DNA from 4 places in the Mesorhizobium sp. NZP2298 genome. Region 2 is predicted to be linked to each of the others. Evidence: predicted binding sites of a transcription regulator. Region 2 holds the regulator's gene; each other region holds the start of a gene.

Region 1 (3,548 bases), 1.3 Mb from region 2:
CGGCGCGACGCTGACCGGCATGCTGGTGACGGTGGAAGCCGGTGGCGGCACGGCGGAAGCCTATGCCCATGCCGGCCATGAATTCGGCTTCGTGCTTTCGGGCGAGGTCGAACTGGTGGTGGATTCGACAAGATACGGGCTGAAGACCGGCGACAGTTTTGCTTTCAAGAGCACGCTTTTGCACGCCTTCCGCAATCCCGGCTCGGAGCAGTGCCAGATCCTCTGGGTCAACACCACGAAGCCGTCCGAGGTTCGCGATGGCGCCTGATCCACTCGTCCGGCTGCAGGCGGTTTCCAAGGTTTTTCCAGGTGGCATCGTCGGACTCGATGCCGTCGATCTCGACATTGTCAGCGGCGAATTCATCACGCTGCTCGGTCCGTCCGGTTGTGGCAAGACCACCAGCCTGCGTGTCATTGCGGGCTTCGAAAGCCCGTCGAGCGGCAAGGTCTTGCTCGACGGCCGTGACATCACGGCCCTTCGGCCCTTCGACCGGCCGGTCAACACCGTATTCCAGGACTACGCGCTGTTTCCGCACATGAACGTCGCCGAAAATGTCGGCTTCGGCCTGTCCTTGCGAAAACTGTCCGGCGCCGAGCAGGCAAAGCGCGTCGGCGAAGCCCTGGAGATGGTCGGTCTCGCAGACAAGCTTCGCGCTCGCGTCCTGGAACTGTCGGGCGGCCAGCGCCAGCGCGTCGCGCTCGCCCGCGCCATCGTCTGCGAGCCGCGCGTGCTCTTGCTCGACGAGCCGCTGTCGGCGCTGGACGCGCATCTGCGCGAACAGATGCAAGTCGAGTTGAAGCGGCTGCAGTCGCGGCTTGGCACCACCTTCGTGATGGTCACGCACGACCAGACCGAGGCGTTGTCGATCTCCGACCGCATCGTCGTCATGAACAAGGGCCGCATCGAGCAGATCGCGCCGCCGGCGACCCTCTATGATCGGCCCGCCACCACATTCGTCGCCAGCTTCATCGGCACGATGAACCTGCTGCAGTCGCGCTTTGTCGGCAGAGACGGCGATCGCTTGCGGTTCGCCGCCGGCGCTCTGCCGCTGGAAGCCATGCCGGAAAATGGCGAGGCCCCGAGCGCGGGCGCAACGCGCATCATCGGCGTGCGGCCGGAGGATCTCCTGGCGACGACCGAAGCCACGGCCGGCACAGCGCCGGCGCGCGTCAACAGCATCGTCTTTCACGGCCGTACGCTGCGCCTGCATGCCGAACTCGGGCAAGGCATTCCGATCGTCATCGACGCGCCCCGCCAGGCCGAGGGGTTTCAATTCAGCGTCGGCGACGTGGCGCATATCAGCCTGCGCCGTGGGGCGAACTGCCCTATGCTGTCGGGCTAGTCTGACCACCTTCGAAAGGTCGCCGCACAGCTGCGGCGAGGCAGGTCTCGATCGACTGTCATACCGGGACCGTTCGCACCCTGGAGGTCAAGGGCACCATCAGCTACGGGGCTCGGGCTTCGGATCATCCACGCTTGACTCAAAGATTTGTTCGTGCTTTGTTCTAAATTGCTAAGGCGAAAACAGGAGCGTTCCTTGGCGAGCGTATGCGCATGTACCAAGGCGAGTTCGATTTCGGAATTCCAGAGGGACCATGGCGGCCTAAGCTGCCGGAGCGCGTCTTCTACGGCTTGTTTTTGCAGCAGAAGGACTATTCTCGGTTTGCGGACTGTCAAAGCCGGCTATGCGGCCAATGTGAGATAACCGGCTCCCGTCTGCTGTATCATCGCTTTCACGTCAGCCTGCAACACGTCGGTGATTACAAAAGACTGCGAGAGAAATTCATCTTCGCTGCCGCCCGGTCGGGCCGGAGAGTTGCGATGTCTGAGTTTGAGGTCACCTTTCGTTCTTTCAGGAGCTTTCCCGGTCGCCCGGCGACGAGGGGCCGCCCGGCTAAGCATCCTTTCGTGCTTCTCGCCGATGACGGACCGGTTTGTGAATTGAGCAGGAAGCTTGGCGCTGAGATGTTGCGCGAAGGTCTCAAGGCTTCAGACAGTTTCGTTCCACATTTGACGCTGGCCTATGACCAGAAGCTAATTTCGCAACAGCCTATCGGCCCAATCAGCTTTGTCGCCCGGCAATTCGTTCTTGTGCACAGCTTGCGCGGACTGAAGAAGTACGTTTTCCCCGAATGTTGGCCGCTGAGTGCTATGTGATACGCTGATCGCTCTCCCTCAATTTGTCGTCACACAGCCGCGCTATATCGATCGTCCTGACACGGCTTGTCAGCTGTCATGCGGGCAGGGGTGGCGGGCCGGCAAGCGCTTCCCCACTTCGAGTGCGTCTGAACAGGAGGAACACAAATGACCATCGCGGAAATTGCCAAGGATTTCACCGAGCTCCTCAAGCAGGGAGACCACAACGGTGCCGCCGAAAAGTACAATGCCGATGACATCGCCAGCTACGAAGCCATGGAGGGACCGATGGCCGTCAGCCATGGCAAGGAGGCCCTCAGGCAGAAAAGCCAATGGTGGCAGGAGAACCATGAGGTCCACGGTGGCTCGGTCGAGGGACCCTATGTCAACGGCGACCAGTTCGCGGTGCGCTTCACATTCGACGTCACGCCCAAGGCTACCGGCCAGCGTGTAACCATGGACGAGGTTGGCCTCTACACGGTCAAGAACGGCAAGATTACCGAAGAGCGTTTTTACTACTGAGGCAGGAGATGCCTCCGACTTCGGAGCCTGCACTTCGCTTCGAGATACAAGCATTGCGGCCGGGACGGCGTCCTGGCCGCAATGTGCCGCTCAAATCATCTTCACATACTCGGCAAGCTGGTCGGCCACCATGCCCCAGCCATCGAAGAAACCCCTCTCCTCATGGCTGTCGCGGGTCGCCTCGTCGCGGTGGATGGCGGTGGCGGTCTAGCGCGTGCCTCGGCCATCCGGCTGGAGGGAAATGACCGCGGTGATGAAGGGCTCGCCTGACGGCCGATAGCCCGGCAGCAGCGCATCCGTCCACACCAGCCGCTCGTTCGGCACGATGTCGAGATAGCAGCAATGGTTGCGGGCCTGGGCGCTGGCAAATCGGGAAGGGCGGTTTTAGGTTGTGGGAGGGATTCGATTGTCAGCCCAAGGGAAACGCGCTTTGACGACTACGATCTACGGCATCACCACCTGCGACACGGTCAAGAAGGCGCGCGTCTGGCTGGAGGACCACGACGTTGCTTATCGCTTCCATGACTTTCGCTCGGAGGGGCTGGACGCGAAGCGGTTGGGTGGCTGGGTTGGCAAGGTCGGCTGGGAAAAGCTGCTCAACAAGGGCAGCACGACCTTCCGCGAACTGCCGGACGCCGACAAGCAGTCGCTCGACGAAAAAAAGGCCAAGGCGCTGATGCTGGCCAAACCCACAATGATCAAGCGCCCGGTGCTTGAGGTTGGCGACCAGATCTTGGTTGGGTTCAAGCCGGATGTCTATGCGCAGGCGGTTGGCAAGTAGACGCTGTATTCGCCCGCTTCGTCATTGCCTGAACGCAAGGCTCCGAGGCGGTCTGATTCCTCGGAGCTGATGACGAAGCTGTGGCCAACGGTGGCTAGTTGCGAGCGC
Region 2 (3,548 bases):
TGCCGATGCGAATCTGGTCGGCGGCGGCACTCCCCGCGCTGACCATCAATGCGCCTGCCAGGGCCAATCCCGACAGCCAAGCGGATTTGGACTTCAACATCATTTCCTCCCAGATTTGATCAGCGCCGCTCATCGGGACGGCAACTGTGGCGATCATGGTCAGTCCATCGCTTCCTGTCAAACATTATATATAATTCTTGCCATCGAGCACCATCATATATAATTTTCACATGCCCGACGATGGACGGATCGCGATGCAGGACCAGAACAACTCCACGAAAACCGAGGCGGCCTATCAGCTGCTGCGGCGCGATATCCTGACCACACGCCTCATGCCGGGCGCACCGCTCAAGCTGAGTGCGCTGCGCGGTCTATACGGCGTCGGCTGGACACCGCTGCGTGAAGCCTTGTCTCGACTTGAGGCCGAGCGCCTGGTTACCGCCATCAGCAATCGCGGCTTTGCCGTGGCTCCGGTGTCGCGGGCCGAACTCGAGGACCTGGCTCGCGCACGGATGGTTGTGGAGATGCCGCTGTTCCTGGAATCGATCGAGAAAGGCGGCAGGGAATGGGAGGACGCGGTTGTCACCGCCCACTACCGGCTCTCCCGCTGCAAGACCGCGGTCGACGACCCCTCGGATGCGGCCGTCGACCAGTGGGACGAGAGCCACGAGGCCTTTCACGGGGCACTGCTGAGTGCCGCGACGTCCAACTGGCTGTTGCGCTTCCGTTCGACAATCGCCGATCAGTTGCGGCGGCATCATCGGTTTCTCGGCCTGGCGCCGACATTGCGGGCGGCCGCCGGCCTCAAGGATGGTTATGGCGAGGCAATGGACGCTCTTCGAGAGGCGATCGCGATCGAGCATCACACCGCGATCATGGAAGCGGCCCTCGATCGCGATGTCGAGCGGGCAAAGGCGCTGATGACGGCGCATATCGGCTATACGCTGCATGTCTACGTTCATAGCGAGGACGGCGGCGCGAACAACTACACCGCACGCGCCGGCAGCCTGAAAGCAATTTCCGGATGACTTCAGCGTTATTGCTCTCGAAGCATGATCGTTGGCGTTTTGATTTCGTTTCGTTCCGCCAGGAATGGATCGAACAACGACGCGATCCAGCCTCTGGACGCCCTCTAGAAACTGATTCCAAGGTCCATCAAGGGTAGGCCACAGGCCATTAACCAAAATGATTTCAATGCTCGCGCTGGCGGCGAAGGCGGCCGATCGCTGCCCGCTGCCGGCGGCAGACAATTTCAGATGCCTTAACAAATTCACTAAACTTTAAACAGTTGCGGAACACAACTGGAACAGATAGTGTTTGTTCTGGGTTTGTTTTTCGATTCCGATTCCCTTCGTTCAATGCCTGGGGGGCGCCATGCTGACGCGTAAGCAACATGAACTGCTGATGTTCATTCATGAACGGCTGAAGGAAAGCGGTATCCCGCCTTCCTTTGACGAGATGAAGGAGGCGCTGGATCTCGCCTCCAAGTCAGGGATACATCGCCTGATCACGGCGCTGGAGGAACGCGGCTTTATCAGGCGGCTGCCCAACCGGGCGCGGGCATTGGAAGTGCTGCGACTGCCGGATTCGATCGCGCCCGGCCTCAACGCGGCAAAGAAATTCTCGCCGAGTGTCATTCAAGGCAGTCTTGGTCAGGGCGGCCTAGGCCGTCAGATCAAGCCGGCGCCGTCGCGCTTGCCCTCTGCCGGCAATGACTACGACGCGGTCTCTGCCGTGTCGATCCCGGTGATGGGCCGTATCGCCGCAGGTGTGCCGATCGATGCCATCCAGCATCAGACGCATTCGATCTCGGTGCCTCCGGACATGATCATGGGTGGCGAGCACTATGCGCTGGAGGTCAAGGGTGACTCGATGATCGAGGCCGGCATCTTCGATGGCGATACAGTCATTATCCGCAACGCCGATACGGCGAGCCCAGGCGAGATCGTCGTGGCGCTGGTCGACGAGGAGGAAGCGACCTTGAAGCGGTTCCGCCGCAAGGGCGCCTCGATTGCCCTTGAAGCCGCCAACCCGGCCTACGAGACGCGCATTTTCGGGCCGGACAGGGTCAAGGTGCAAGGCAAGCTAGTCGGCCTGATCAGGCGCTACTGAGCAGGAGCGGCCGGCGTTTCAGGTTTTTGATAGGGCGGCAGTCCCCTCGCCTCACGCGAAAACTTTCGTTGCGTGTGCCAGGGCCGATAGGGCCCGTCCACGGCGAAGCTGATGGTTGGCGGGCTGGTCGCCGATTGGCGGTCGAAGAAGACAGCGGCACTGCCCTTGCGTGCGAGTTGCCGTTTGGTAACGACGAGAACCAGCGGGTTGTGGCAGGCATCGTAGCCCGTCGCATCATTGACAACGATCAGGTCGGCGAAGCCGCAGGCCTTCCAGGTAGCCTTGCGGTCTTCGACATGCGCGATGATCGCGCCAGACGGATGCCGGGCGAGACAGATGCCCTCCGTGCAATAAAACGGCGCCCCCGGCGGCAGATTGACCGCATCGGCCAAGTCGAATTGCCCGTCCGCCTTGTTGAACATCTCCGGCACGACGATGGTTTCGGACACCAGCGCGCGTTTCCAATTGTCGACGGTGAATTCGTTTGGACGAGCCCGGCTGACCGCGAGTTCGCCGCCGCCGATCGGCAGCGCAACCAGCCGCGCGTCTTCGGAGATCAGCACGTCCGGCGTGCGTGTATCCGACACTGTCAACAGGCCGGCGAGCGCGAATGGCACTGCCGCGAGCCGCAGCCATGTCGTCGCCATCGTCGCGATGACCAGGGCGATCGTCACCAGCAGCACGGAGTGTTGTGAAATCAGCCCGACCGCATCGACGGGGGAGCGTTCCGATATCCACGCCGATATGGCGATCATCGCGGTCAGGCCCTTGCCCATGAGGTAGAGAAAAGGTCCGTCCAGACCGAAGGGCATTGTCAAGGCGCTGACAACCGCCAGAAACATGACGACTGAGACAATTGGCATGACAGCCAGATTTGCGAACAGGCTGAGCGGCGACACACGCTGGAAGTGCCATATGGCAAACAGCGCCGTGGCGCTGCCGGCAATGATGGACGTCATCGCCACCCCTCCCGTGAGCGCGAGGAATTTTCGCGTCAGGAACCCCGGCAGGGATCGCCTTGGCGGTGGCGGTCTTGTCTTTCCCGCACGGTGATCCGCCCAGCCGGCATAGGCGCCGACCAGTGCGGCCGTCGCGGCGAACGACATCTGGAAACTCGGGCCGACCACTTCATGCGGCGACACCACGATGACGGCGATCGCCGAGATAGTGAGGTTGCGCATGGTCAGCGCCGCGCGATCGAACAATACGGCAATCAGCATCACCGCCAGCATGATGAAGCTGCGCTCGGCGGCAACGACGACGCCTGAGATGACGAGGTAGGCGGCGATCGACAACAGTGCCGCGGCGGCCGCATATTTCTTCACCGGCCGACGCGCGGAAAAATCCGGGAAAAGCGCGAAGGCACCGCGCAGCAGACCCATGATGGTGCCGGCGACCAGCGCCATATGCAGTCCCGATATGGAGATGATGTGATA
Region 3 (3,548 bases), 110 kb from region 2:
GTCACCTTCACGCTCGCCCGCACCGTTTCGGGCGGCACGCATCTGCGCATCGTCCATGACGGATTTTCCCGCAAGGCGATGCCTGCCGTCGCCATGGCAGGCGCCGGCTGCCGGCTTTCGCTGGGGCCGCGCGGGGCAGGAAAGCCCATCGCGGCGAACACACCGCGCCTTGTGCTGCGTGCGGCCTGAACACGTAAATCGGAGAAGAAAATGAGCGGTATTGCCAGTCTGGTGCCGATGGTGGTCGAGCAATCGAGCCGCGGCGAACGCGCCTTCGACATTTTCTCGCGGCTGCTGCGCGAGCGCATCGTCTTCATCAATGGCGAGATCAACGACGACGTCTCGGCGCTTGTCTGCGCGCAGCTCTTGTCGCTGGAGTCGGATAACCCCGACAAGGAGATCTCGCTCTACATCAACTCGCCGGGCGGCGTGGTGACCAGCGGCTTCGCCATCTACGACACGATGCAATATGTCAGCTGCCCGGTATCGACCGTGTGCATGGGTTTTGCCGCCTCGATGGGTTCGTTCCTGCTGATGGCGGGCACGCCGGGGCGCCGCATCGCGCTGCCGAACGCCACCATCCTTCTGCATCAGCCGCTGGGCGGCTTCCAGGGCCAGGCTTCCGACATCCAGCGCCATGCCGAGCGGATCGGCAAGACCAAACGGCATATGGCCGAACTCTATGCCCAGCATTGCGGCCGCAGCTATGAGGAGGTCGAACGCACGCTCGACCGCGACCATTTCATGACCGCCCGCGAGGCCCAGGCATGGGGTATTGTCGACCACGTTTTCGATACGCGCAAAAGGGCGGCATAAACCCAAGCCAGATCGGATTCCTGGCGGTTGTCGAAGATTTGACGACACCGGTCTGGTTCCGGCAGCGGCTCGTCCCTATAATCCGGGAATGATCGACACTTATTCGCCCAGGACGTCGCATCGCGTCATCGCCGCCGCGGCGCTCACTTTCGCCAGCCTTGCGAGCGGCATGGCACTCGCCGACGACAGCGCACCGCCGGCGCACAAAGGCGCCCTGCCCGGCGTGGCCGGCGATTATCGCATCGCCAAGCCGGCTCCCCAACCGGAACCCGACGACGCATTCCCCAGCAACGGGAACGGCACGTTCAAGATCGGCGATACCGATGTCAGGATTTCCGGCAGCATCACGGTCGATATGGCCACGGGCGGGTTCAAGCCCCCGAGGTGAGCAGCCCTCCACCAGGGCCAGTTCAGCCATTTCCTCAAAAGAACAGCCCCGCCGTGCCTTGGGCAAACGGACGGGGCTTTTCTGGATCTCAAATCCATTTTTTGCCGGGAGTGTACTGCCGGCGTTGGATTTCGGATGCTTCGCGGCGTCAGCCGACGATCCGACTAGCAGTCTCTAATTTTTAGGGAATACGGCAAGTCACGGTTTGCCGGGCGGCGCAAACGCTAAACCCTGGCACTTATGCCTGCCGCGGCTCCAACGAGACGTGGAGCCCTTGGGGACTGTCCGGTGGCGTCATGCTCCGCTCCTGTGTCCGTTGCGACATTGCCGTCGCGAAGCGCAAATCGCGAATGCCTGCGGCGTCTCGCAGGCCGCCTTGGGGCGGCGAGGCCATCGAAAGACGGCCGGCTTCGCTGACTGCCCAAGACTGCTCCTGTGAGCCGGCCGCGTCAACCATCAATAGCCGGTTACGGAAAAATGTGATCGCCGGGAGGTTACGTGCCAGTCAGTTTTCTGAAAACAGCCGTGCCAGTTTTTGCACAGCTTTGTCAGGAGCGTGTTCAGCCTTTGTTCTTTCCGCTTGCCCGTTCGCGCGAAAGGCGGTTAAACGACTTCTGTCGGGAGTTATGGGCGTCTCTCGACGTGGCGGCAAAAAGACCTACATAGGGGATGGCCGGGAAGAACCAGCCAATCCCACGAATTCCAGATCTGAGGCGGCGACCGGCTATGGCCGACCATAAATTCCTTTCCATTCGCGGGGCGCGCGAACACAATCTGAAGAACGTCGATCTCGACCTGCCGCGTGACAGCCTGATCGTCATGACCGGCCTGTCCGGCTCCGGCAAGTCGTCGCTCGCCTTCGACACCATCTATGCCGAAGGCCAGCGCCGCTATGTCGAGAGCCTGTCGGCCTATGCCAGGCAATTCCTCGAAATGATGCAGAAGCCTGACGTCGACCAGATCGACGGCCTATCGCCTGCCATCTCCATCGAGCAGAAAACCACCTCGAAGAACCCGCGCTCGACGGTCGGCACCGTCACCGAGATCTACGACTACATGCGCCTGTTGTTTGCCCGTGTCGGCGTGCCCTACTCGCCGGCCACCGGCCTGCCGATCGAGAGCCAGACGGTCAGCCAGATGGTCGACCGGGTGCTGGCGCTCGAGGAAGGCACGCGCCTGTTCCTGCTGGCGCCGATCGTGCGCGGCCGCAAGGGCGAATACCGCAAGGAATTGCTGGAATTGCAGAAGAAGGGGTTTCAGCGCGTGAAGGTCGACGGCGTCTTCTATGAGATCGCGGATGTTCCGGCGCTCGACAAGAAGTACAAGCACGACATCGACGTCGTCGTTGACCGCATCGTCGTGCGCGGTGATCTTGCCACGCGTCTTGCCGACTCCATCGAAACAGCGCTGAAGCTTGCCGAGGGGCTGGCGGTGGCGGAGTTTGCCGACAAGCCGCTCGATTCCAGCCAGACCGGCGAGGATTCGGTCAACAAGTCCAAGAACGAGACGCATGAGCGCATCCTGTTTTCGGAAAAGTTTGCTTGCCCGGTATCCGGTTTCACCATTCCCGAGATCGAGCCGCGGCTGTTCTCGTTCAACAATCCGTTCGGGGCCTGCCCGACCTGCGACGGTCTCGGCAGCCAGCGCGCCATCGACCCCAATCTCGTTGTGCCGGACGAAAACGTGTCGCTGCGCGACGGCGCCGTCAGCCCGTGGGCGAAGTCGACCTCGCCCTATTACGTGCAAACGCTCGAGGCATTGGGCAAGGCTTACAATTTCAAGCTCGGCGACAAGTTCAAGGATCTGAGCACCGAGGCCCAGGACGCGATTCTGCGCGGCACCGGCGAGCGGGAAGTCACCTTCCAGTATGATGACGGGCTGCGCTCCTACAAGACGACCAAGACCTTCGAAGGCGTCATCCCCAATCTCGAGCGGCGCTGGAAGGAGACCGAATCCGCCTGGATGCGCGAGGAGATCGAGCGCTTCATGTCGGCAACGCCCTGCCCCGCCTGCAAGGGCTACCGGCTGAAGCCCGAGTCGCTGGCCGTGAAGATCGCCGGCAAGCATATCGGCGAAGTCACCGAGCTTTCGATCCGCAAGGCCGACCAGTGGTTTACCGACCTGCCGCCACATCTCAACGACCAGCAGAACGAGATCGCGGTGCGCGTACTCAAGGAAATCCGAGAACGCCTGCGGTTCCTCAACGATGTCGGGCTCGACTATCTGACGCTGTCGCGCAATTCCGGCACGCTGTCGGGGGGCGAGAGCCAGCGCATCCGGCTGGCCTCGCAGATCGGTTCCGGCCTGACCGGCGTGCTCTATGTGCTGGACGAGCCGTCGATCG
Region 4 (3,548 bases), 3.6 Mb from region 2:
GGTTGTGGACCTCGGCCGCAGGCCGCGTCCAGTCCACACGCGTCTCGGATTTATCGATTTTTCTGGCGTAAGTCACCCCTTCCGCCGCTTGCGCGGTAAATGTCAGGGTGTTCTCTTCCAGCCGCGCCAGCGCTTCCACCATCAGGGCCGCGCCGACACTCATCAACCGATCATGCAGATCGCCGGCTGTCATATCGGGCTCGATGGCGCATTTTTCAAGCAATCCCACCGGGCCGGTGTCCAAACCCTCTTCCATGCGCATCACCATCATGCCGCTTTCCAGGTCTCCCGCCATGATGGCGCGCTGGATGGGAGCAGCACCGCGCCAGCGCGGCAAGAGCGATGCATGGCCGTTGATGCAGCCAAGTCGGGGGGCGTCGAGAACAGCCTTTGGCAGCAGCAATCCATAGGCGACGACCACGGCGATATCCGCCCGCAAGTCACGGAAAGCGGTCTGTTCGGCCTCGGCCTTGAGGGAGGTCGGCGTACGCACCTCGATGCCAAGCCGCTCCGCCTCGCGCTGCACCGGCGACGGCGTCAGCTCCAGCCCGCGCCGGCCGGCGGCGCGCGGCGGCTGCGTGTAGACGGCGGAAATCTCGTGTCCGGCCTCGGCGATCGCGCGCAACGTCGGCACCGAAAATTCCGGCGTGCCCATGAAGATGACGCGAAGGGGCATTCCCCTATCCCACCAGTTTGCCCGGCGCCTTGTCCTTGGCGAGCTTCTTGAATTTCTTCACCACCATGTCGCGCTTCAGCTTCGAGATGTGGTCGATGAACAGCACGCCGTTGAGATGGTCGATCTCGTGCTGCAGGCAGGTCGCCATCAGCCCTTCGGCCGCCATCTCCTGCAGCTTGCCGTCGCGGTCGAGATATTTCACCCGAACGGAAGCCGGGCGTTCGACCTCGGCGTAATAGTCGGGGATGGACAGGCAGCCTTCCTCGTAGACGGAGCGCTGATCGGCGCTTTCGAGGATCTCCGGATTGATGAAGACATGCGGCGCCGGCGTTTCATCTTCCTTGGCGAGGTCGATCACCAGCATGCGCAACGGCTCGCCGATCTGGATTGCCGCCAGCCCGATGCCGGGTGCGTCATACATGGTCGCAAGCATGTCGTCGGCCAGTTTGCGCAAGGGCGCGTCGACGCGCTCCACCGGCTTGGAAAGCTGGCGCAGGATGGGATCGGGAAGGATGATGAGCGGCTTGATCGGCATGGCGTCCCACGTAAGACGTCCAGCGAAAAGCGTCAACCGGGGCATCCAAGCCGTGTTCTTGTTTTGATCTGTGCGATCAGGCCGAATCGGCTATGCTGTCCACATGAATGATCTGAGTAGCATCCTTTCGCAGCCCATCGCACGGCTTGGCGCGTCGACAATCACGCTCGGCCACGCGCTGGCCTTCGGCGTCTTGCTGTTTCTCGGTCTGTTCGTGGCGCTGGTCGTCGCGCTGTGGCGGTCGGCCAAGGCGCGCGCGGTCGCTGCCGCGGAAGCCGCCGACCATGCCCGCGACGCCGAGGCACGGATGGCCGGCATACTGCAGAGCCAGGCCGAGATGCAGGGCCGCATGGGCGCCATCGCCGAAGTGTTCGGCGCGCGCCAGGCGGAGCTGACGCAGTCGATCGGCCAGCGGCTCGACGCCATGACCGGCCGCCTCGGCCAGACCATGACCGAGCAGACCAAATCCACGCATGAGAGCCTGGCCAAACTGCAGGAGCGGCTGGCGGTCATCGATACTGCGCAAGGCAACATCCAGTCGCTTGCCGGCCAGGTGGTGCAGTTGCAGGCCATCCTCTCCAACAAGCAGACCCGCGGCGCCTTCGGCCAGTCGCGCATGGAGGCGATCGTTGCCGACGGCCTGCCGATGGGCGCGTATGAATTCCAGGCGACGCTGTCGAACGGCAGCCGGCCCGATTGCCTGGTCAAGATGCCGAACGGCGCGCCATCGCTGGCCATCGATGCCAAGTTTCCCCTGGAGGCGTGGAATGCCATCCGCGCCGCCGATGGCGCCGACCTGCAGAAGGTCGCGTCGCAGGCCTTCCGCCGCGACATCGAGATCCACGTCCGCGATATCTCCGAGAAGTATCTGATCCAGGGCGAGACGCAGGACACCGCCTTCATGTTCGTGCCGTCGGAATCGGTGTTCGCCGAGATTCACGAGAATTTCGAGGCGATCGTCCACAAGGCGCACCGCGCCCGCGTCGTCATCGTCTCGCCGTCGCTGCTGATGCTGTCGATCCAGGTCATCCAGGCGATCCTCAAGGATGCCCGCATGCGCGAACAGGCGCATCTGATCCAGGGCGAGGTGATCCGGCTGATGGAAGATGTCGCGCGTGTCGACGAGCGCGTGCGCAAGCTGCAGGTACATTTCGGCCAGTCGGCCAAGGACATCGACGATATCCTCGTCTCGACATCGAAGGTGACCAAGCGTGGCCAGAAGATCGAGGCGCTGGAGTTCGGCGTGCAGCCCGATGGCGATGCCGCCCTGGAGGCGCCGTCCCGGGCACCGGCCGCGAAACTCGACCCCGGCCCGCGCGTTGCCGATTCAAAGACCGGGCAGCTCAGGCTGCGGGTCGTCGAAGGCGACGACTGAGCGATACTCTTTGATTTTGACGCAATTCCGATGGGAAAGCGCTACGCGCTTTTCCCAAGAAAACCGCCCACACTTTTCCTGGAATTGCGTTAGGCCACGGCGACGATGACGTGTGCCTGGATCTTGGCGGCAACCGCGTCGCTGCCATGCCTGGCCGCAATCGCGGCTGCGGCATAATCCGTTGCAGCATCGAGTTTGCCCGGATCCCGGGCCTCGATTTCGGTGCGAAGGACGGTTCCCTGGCAATAGGCAACGGCCGGAATGCGCGGTGAGGGGGCACGGCTCTGTTCGGCTCTTGTTTCGACCGCCACACCGGAGAAACCGGCCTCTGCCAACTCGCTGCGGATCAGTGCCGTATCGTGGTAGCCATGCGGCGTGCGGGCCAGAAAGCGTGGCGGGTCGTTCGGAAAAATCCTGGCCAGGGCATTCGTCACATCATCGGCAAACACATTCTCTTCGATGCGATCCCATACGTTGAACAGAAAATGGCCGCCGGGCTTCAGCACTCGCCTTGCTTCGCGGTAGGCGGAAGGGCGGCTCGGAAAGAACATCGCACCGAACTGGCAGCAAACGAGATCGAAGGCCGCATCTTCAAACGGCAGCGCCAGGGCATCGGCCTGGCGCCATTGGATACGATTGTCGGGCGCTTGACGCGAAGCGGCATAGTCGAGCATGGGCTGGTTGAGGTCGGTCACGACATAGCTCGCGCCAGGCGAAAGTCTTGGCGCCAAGGCGCGGGTGACGACCCCAGTTCCCGCGGCGACTTCCAGGACGGCGCTGGGCGAGAAGGACGCGGCCCGCCGTGCAAGGTCCGCGGCGAACGGCTCGAAAATCAGCGGCACCATATAGCGGTCGTAATTTTCCGGGATCGAGCCGGCAAACAACTTGTCCGTTTCCAACATGACTATCACCCGCCCGTTTGATGGCGAGCCAGGCTAGCACAGAATTGTTGTCTTGGGCGG

The links. The regulator LexA, encoded in region 2, represses DNA repair genes until DNA is damaged. The targets are predictions, from matches to a motif close to TGTTCNNNNTGTGTTCNG.
Region 1: a site for LexA is predicted at 1,492-1,509, ahead of EB231_RS26765 (2'-5' RNA ligase family protein). Genes of this name have one in related genera too.
Region 3: a site for LexA is predicted at 1,762-1,779, ahead of uvrA (excinuclease ABC subunit UvrA). Genes of this name have one in related genera too.
Region 4: a site for LexA is predicted at 1,265-1,282, ahead of EB231_RS03255 (DNA recombination protein RmuC). Genes of this name have one in related genera too.

What each region holds. Positions count from the first base shown of each region.
Region 1 covers NZ_CP033365.1:5,513,198-5,516,745, reverse strand. The annotation lists gene EB231_RS26775 (cupin domain-containing protein) at 1-268, shown strand, start outside; gene EB231_RS26770 (ABC transporter ATP-binding protein) at 258-1,343, shown strand; gene EB231_RS26765 (2'-5' RNA ligase family protein) at 1,556-2,158, shown strand; gene EB231_RS26760 (SnoaL-like domain-containing protein) at 2,306-2,659, shown strand; gene EB231_RS35240 (hypothetical protein) at 2,867-2,965, opposite strand; gene EB231_RS26750 (ArsC family reductase) at 3,090-3,440, shown strand; gene EB231_RS26745 (DUF488 domain-containing protein) at 3,535-3,548, opposite strand, start outside.
Region 2 covers NZ_CP033365.1:4,254,211-4,257,758, reverse strand. The annotation lists gene EB231_RS20600 (ABC transporter substrate-binding protein) at 1-100, opposite strand, end outside; gene EB231_RS20595 (GntR family transcriptional regulator) at 255-1,028, shown strand; gene lexA (transcriptional repressor LexA) at 1,375-2,112, shown strand; gene EB231_RS20585 (ComEC/Rec2 family competence protein) at 2,106-3,548, opposite strand, start outside.
Region 3 covers NZ_CP033365.1:4,146,609-4,150,156, reverse strand. The annotation lists gene EB231_RS20015 (SRPBCC family protein) at 1-189, shown strand, start outside; gene EB231_RS20010 (ATP-dependent Clp protease proteolytic subunit) at 211-816, shown strand; gene EB231_RS20005 (hypothetical protein) at 905-1,204, shown strand; gene uvrA (excinuclease ABC subunit UvrA) at 1,931-3,548, shown strand, end outside.
Region 4 covers NZ_CP033365.1:695,947-699,494, reverse strand. The annotation lists gene fmt (methionyl-tRNA formyltransferase) at 1-676, opposite strand, end outside; gene def (peptide deformylase) at 681-1,211, opposite strand; gene EB231_RS03255 (DNA recombination protein RmuC) at 1,315-2,586, shown strand; gene EB231_RS03250 (class I SAM-dependent methyltransferase) at 2,676-3,488, opposite strand.